Regions from separate parts of the Paenibacillus sp. ACRSA genome, predicted to be linked through region 1. Evidence: riboswitches for the same ligand, from Rfam matches in the RefSeq annotation. Region 1 holds a riboswitch; the other holds the start of a gene.
The links. Region 1 has a riboswitch for ZMP and ZTP ahead of MH215_RS21175 (TIGR01440 family protein). Riboswitches for the same ligand answer to the same signal wherever they lie in the genome.
Positions count from the first base shown of each region.

Region 1 (3,174 bases):
TTATTTTCACTCAGTGTCAGCATAGATTCATTTTCCGTAGGGGTCTCCCTAGGAATGTTCAGTAGTGATCTGATCTTGACTGTGCTTGCTTTTGGCGTGTGCGGAGGCTTGATGTCGATGATGGGTCTGTTGCTTGGACGACGGGTGAGTCATAACCTGGGGGACTATGGTGAAGCTGTAGGTGGAGCGATTCTGCTCGCCTTTGGATTATTGTTTATCTTTTGAGTTGTAACCCATGATTGCACTGACTAGACTGAATGGTTATAAGCCGAGTGGTTGTATATCGTTCTGGTGTGAGTATAATCGAAGGAAAGAGACTTTGCAGAAGGTTCGCTTTTGATTACGATGGATGACTTGAGTAACTTCTCAGCTGAATAAGTTGATGCTTACGAAGTTTGTTTCCTTCAGGGAAAATGTAGTTGTCCACGTCATTTAGCCTATGTACCGTTAATCCATTTCTAGCTTAATCCCTTTTTTGAACACGCACTTAAAGCAACTAATATTGTTGCAATCGTAATTCAATTTCTTAAACGATGATGTATACATTTGATAACATATATAAATGGGGAGGCTACCACAATGAAACATATTTTGTTTGTATGTACAGGTAATACGTGCCGCAGCCCCATGGCAGAGGGGCTTTTGCGTAAGCTTGCTTCGGAGCGTGGCATTCAAGTCGAGGTGCGTTCAGCGGGTGTTGCTGCCACACAGGGAATGCCGATTTCACGTCATGCCGAGGCGGTACTGAAGGATCATCGTGTAGAAGGGCCGCCACACTCCACACAACTGAGTGCAGGGCTTGTTGGTTGGGCTGATCTGATTCTTACACTGACTCGCAGTCATAAGCAGCATGTGCTACAAGTTTTCCCGGACTCCGTCCACAAAACCTATACACTTAAAGAATACGTGGAAGATGACGGTCAAGTGATGAATGATCTGCAGGAACTAGATAGCTTGTTCGCGACATTGGAGATGAAGCGTGCACTTGGTCAAGAAATACTAGCATCGGAGCGGGAACGTGTCATTGAGATCCGACAACGAATTCCAAGCTTCGACATCTCCGATCCATTTGGCGGCAATCGAGATGATTACAACGTGACAGCTGCTGAGATTCGAACCGCGCTTGATCGACTTCTGGACAAGTTGGAATAAGGCAGAGTGTGCAGGGGCAATGTAAACAGCGTATTGGTAGTAACGAAACCTTGGACGCTGACATATGTAATCGGCTTGATAATAAAAATGTTGCATAGCTTAGCCATCTAAGGTTAATCCTCAATATGATTGCTATAACAAAGCTCCATGTACTTGAAATTTCATATAAAAACAGAACATGGGATGTAAATTACCCGTTGATTTTAAACGCAGGTTGTTTTATGATGAAGGGGAAAACAGGGATCCGGTGTAACTGGCGACGAAGTGGGCACAACCACAATGGAGCACCGGAACAAACGGCCGGTCGCCTGGGCAAAAGAGCAATTCTGCGATACCCGCAGACTGCTCTTTTTTTCGTCTTTCATCTGTTTATTCGCTATAATAGTACCTGAAATGCCATGTTGGAATACGAAAGGCTGTCATTTGGAAGTCGGGCATGATGATATCGGGAGGCGATAGGATGACTATTGAGTTAGATTCGGAACAACCCGGATTGCAGGAACAGACCGCATCCATTTTGCGTGAGCTGGCCACTGCAGGGAAGCTTGGATCAGGGCATATCGTTGTCATTGGTACGAGCACTAGTGAGGTGGCAGGTAAACGGATTGGTACGAGCGGTGCGATTGAAGTGGCACAGCAGCTTCTTGCGGGGATCCGTGAGGTGCAACAGGAATTCGGTTTTGAATCCGTCTTTCAATGCTGTGAGCATTTGAATCGTGCGCTGGTAATGGAGCGTTCTGTGTTAGTGCGTCTGGGATTGACCGAGGTAGGTGCGGTACCTGTACCTACAGCGGGTGGTTCAATGGCATCTGCAGCTTATCGATCACTTACCGATCCTTGTCTGGCAGAACATGTGCAAGCACACGCAGGGCTGGATATTGGAGAGACGATGATTGGTATGCATTTGCGGCATGTGGCGGTTCCTTTTCGGACATCACTTCGTTACATTGGAGATGCCCGTGTGACGACAGCGTTGACACGTCCGAAGTTGATTGGTGGGGAACGTGCAGTGTATCGTATGGAAGAGCAGCCTGATTCGACATTTTGTGACTAACGTATAAAGTGAAACAATGGGGTTACACTTCTGACTTCGATTGCATCACCATCTTTCGATCGCTGTTATCCCCAGATTTCTTTGAATCCCTTTTACAAAGGGGAAATCCGGTGATAAACGCGAACGCTCTGCTTCTCCAGATTGGTGTTGCACTCTTCGTTTACGTGTAAACATAATTTCACTTTATAACTTCACTTATATTAGGAGGAATTTAATCATGGAACAATTGCGTAAGAATGACCCGGCGGTATTGGAAGCGATGAATCTGGAGTTGAAACGTCAGCAGAACAACATTGAGTTGATTGCATCTGAGAACATTGTAAGCGAAGCGGTTATTGAAGCGCTTGGTTCCGTTCTGACGAACAAATATGCTGAAGGATATCCAGGCAAACGTTACTATGGCGGTTGTGAGCACGTAGATATCGTGGAAGATATCGCACGTGATCGCGCTAAAGAATTGTTTGGAGCAGAGCATGTTAACGTTCAACCACACTCTGGTGCACAAGCGAACATGGCAGTTTATCTTGCGGCACTCAAGCCTGGAGATACGGTACTGGGTATGAACCTTGCACATGGTGGTCACCTTACGCATGGTAGCCCGGTGAATGCATCTGGTTTGCTCTACAACTTTGTAGCATATGGCGTACAAGAAGATACATTCTTGATCGATTATGATGAAGTTCGCAAAGCAGCGTTCAAGCACCGTCCTCGTATGATCGTGGCAGGCGCAAGTGCATATCCACGTACAATTGATTTCGAAAAATTGGCTTCCATTGCTAATGACGTAGGCGCATTGTTCATGGTAGACATGGCACACATCGCTGGATTGGTTGCCGCTGGTTTGCATCCAAACCCGGTTCCACATGCACATTTCGTAACAACGACAACTCACAAAACATTGCGTGGACCACGTGGTGGTATGATCCTGTGTACCAAAGCATGGGCTGCTGCAATTGATAAAGCGGTAT
Region 1 is NZ_JAKRNP010000008.1:89,772-92,945, forward strand. Features, by position in the region: gene MH215_RS21165 (manganese efflux pump MntP) at 1-225, shown strand, start outside; gene MH215_RS21170 (low molecular weight protein arginine phosphatase) at 580-1,152, shown strand; ZMP/ZTP riboswitch at 1,392-1,473, shown strand; gene MH215_RS21175 (TIGR01440 family protein) at 1,613-2,206, shown strand; gene MH215_RS21180 (serine hydroxymethyltransferase) at 2,421-3,174, shown strand, end outside.

Region 2 (3,174 bases), on a different contig from region 1:
CGCAATCATCTTCTGCAAGGCTTTTAACCAGAAACCAGAATCTTCTCTCCCCTCCAGGAATGCTTCCAGCAAGGTTTCGTCCCGCTCAGCCATGACCTCACGTAGCGGTTCAGCGATCATACCGTCAGTGAAGCTCTCCGTAATGCAACATACTTCCCCTGTCAAATGCTGACGTATATCCGCCTCCGTTCTGCTTGCATCCGCTCCAATCCGATCCGTCTTGTTGATAAAGAAAAACGTCGGGATCTGATGTTTCCGCAGTAGCTGCCAGACTGTTTCCGTATGACCCTGGACACCTTCAACTGCGCTTACTATCAAAATGGCATAATCAATGACCTGAATTGCCCGCTCCATCTCTGGGGAGAAATCGACGTGTCCAGGCGTGTCTATTAAATAGTAACTGTCACCTTTATACTCTAGTACCGCCTGATCTGCGAACACGGTAATGCCCCTTGCCCGCTCGATGTCGTGGCTGTCCAGAAACGTATCCTGATGATCCACCCGCCCTCGCGACCGGATACTGTTCGTATGGTACAGCAGCTGTTCGGCAAAAGTTGTTTTACCTGCATCCACATGGGCGAACAGGCCAATCGTTAGTCGTTTCATAGAATCCCACTTTCAACATTTCTTGTTATTCTGCTCATCTGATCCATCGTAATACGAAAGTTCTCATCTGTAACCGTACGTACGCCCAGTACATCGTTCCATAAGATAACAACTTCAGTATAATCATCTGGCATAATTTCTCGTATTTTGATAACCATACCCTCCCTCCGTATATAAAAACATTCGAAATTACAGGATTCCACAATTGATGAAGCAATCATTCTCGTTGAATTAATCAACTCGTTTCTTATGCTCTCCTATAACGTTTTAACCAGTGCAAGTCTATGAAACCCAGACGTATAATAGTTCATATCGACACGTTCCCTTTGAAACTTCATTCGTTCATAAAATGCGAGTGCAGCTTGATTTTTTTCATGATCAAGCGTATACAGCATGACATCACCGCATCCGAGTTCAGTTAATTTTGTACAAATCTTAGAGATTAGTCTATGTGCAACTCCTTGTCGAAGGTGAGATTTGCACGTAACAACGCCAACGATTTCATACCGGTTAACAGTAGGCTGAAGAATGTAGCCAGCATGACCTATGACCATATCCGCTTCATCAAGCATGACATAATAAGCATGGATACGCTCATCCGGCATGTCTAAATATGAATCCCAGCGCGCGGGATACTGCTCGCGAATAAACGCCGGGAACTGAAAATCATGATCTTTCATCATATTCAACACGACTGGCATGTCTAGCGCTTGAAAAAGGCGAATTTTCATCTTCTTGTCCCCCTACCGAAAAGTTTGCATGTAGACATCTTTTAGATTACCAGCCTCATAATATGGATACTCTAATTTCTGCTGAACTTGAAGAACAATCTCTGTACTCGTCAACATTTCAACCATGTAAAGCCCCAAGTCAATGGAAGCTGTAACCCCCGCACCAGTTACCGTATTACCGTCACGCACGACACGCGCTGAAATTACTTCTGCACAATAAGGAGCCAGTAAATCATAAGCTGATGAGTTTGTTGTAGCCTTTTTTCCATTCAGGAAACCTGCTGCACCCATCAGCAAAGCCCCTGTACAAATAGAAATTTTATACGGTACATTCTCTGCCGTTCGAACCCAGCCTATGAAATCCTCATCAAATCTAAGCATTCTAGTTGATAATCCACCGGGGAAAAACACTAGATCAAAATCACCTAGATTAGGTAGCACCGCACCGGATTTGATTTTCAGTCCCCGATCATCTGTAATTTCATCCTTGTTTGCACAGAATGTCCATGATACGTTTTCCTTCGCTTTCAGAATCGCTAGCCAAGTCACTGCTTCATAAAATCCAACTAAGTCCATGCTTGTCATTCCATCGAATAACACAAAAGCCATTTTCATTGCCGCTACCATCCTCTCATTACCTGAATAATAAAAAAGTGTTTGATCAACAGATCAAACACTTTGCCCAGGCGTACGGCATATAAAATATGTGCTTCCTCGTGGTTCACTCCACGTTTACGCCAGTCACACATACCAGAAATTTAACACTAAGTATACATGACATCTTTTTCCTCTGTAAATATATGAAATTTATACATACTTTCACTTCTCTCCATTTTTTTCAGCTAACCTGACCGTTAGCTTAATGAATTAATGAGGAAATAACCGCTTGTCCTTGACCTGGGACACTACTTTTTGACCAGAGCTGTTAAATCTCCTTCAAAAACGAGCTCTTCTTTACTATTAAAGGTAGAAAACTTCACCGTTACAAGACCTGTTTCGTTTTTCTTTTCTTCCACATCAATAACTTTTACCTTGTTGTACAACACATCGCCAGGATACACGGGTTTTACAAATTTGATATTATTAAACGCGGTACCTGCAATGACATCGTCACCATAACTACCCGTTTCAATCCAAAGTTTAAACGAAACCGCTAAGGTTTGAATTCCCGAAGCAATGATCCCATTGAATCTTCCTTTTTTGGCTTTTTCTTCGTCCAAATGCATATATTGTGGATCAAATTCAGTAGCAAAACTTGTAATATCCTCTTTCGTGAGCTCAAGAGATTTTGTTATAAACGTCTGTCCTACAAAAAAATCATTGACTTTCATTGATTGAACTCCTTTGTTTTTCATGTCTGTTTACCCAATTTATTTCGGAATACAGTTAACTCGATTATCAATTATAACACTTGATTATAGTACTTGATACTAATTACTCTGTTAAAGTTCTCATGTTTCTTAAATTTATAGGCAATATGTTGGTTCAAAAAAGATCAAAATAAACTGAAGTGTTTCATTACACGGCAGTTTGTTTTATTTTATCAACAGCTAGCTTTATTGAAATATTGCGAGCTGGACTAGCACATACTAAGAAACAGTTGGCTGTAGCTTACATAACGGAGGTCTCTTCATGGTATTTACAATCACAATTATAATCGTTGCACTGTTTGCAATATGGGGAGCCGTCGCTCCTGATCAGCTAGCGGAAGTGGCTAACGTGGTTTACAACTTCTCTATTCAGAATTTTGGCTGGTTTTATTTGCTAGCGACACTGTTCTTCCTAATCTTCGCTTTCTATCTGGCGTTCAGCCGATTTGGCTCGATCAGGCTAGGAG
Region 2 is NZ_JAKRNP010000009.1:206,936-210,109, forward strand. Features, by position in the region: gene MH215_RS22710 (elongation factor G) at 1-606, opposite strand, end outside; gene MH215_RS22715 (hypothetical protein) at 603-764, opposite strand; gene MH215_RS22720 (GNAT family N-acetyltransferase) at 864-1,337, opposite strand; gene MH215_RS22725 (DJ-1/PfpI family protein) at 1,350-1,952, opposite strand; ZMP/ZTP riboswitch at 2,011-2,092, opposite strand; gene MH215_RS22730 (MaoC family dehydratase) at 2,243-2,668, opposite strand; gene MH215_RS22735 (glycine betaine uptake BCCT transporter) at 2,970-3,174, shown strand, end outside.
Region 2: linked by a shared signal. The riboswitch ahead of MH215_RS22725 (DJ-1/PfpI family protein) and the one ahead of MH215_RS21175 (TIGR01440 family protein) in region 1 are both predicted to bind ZMP and ZTP.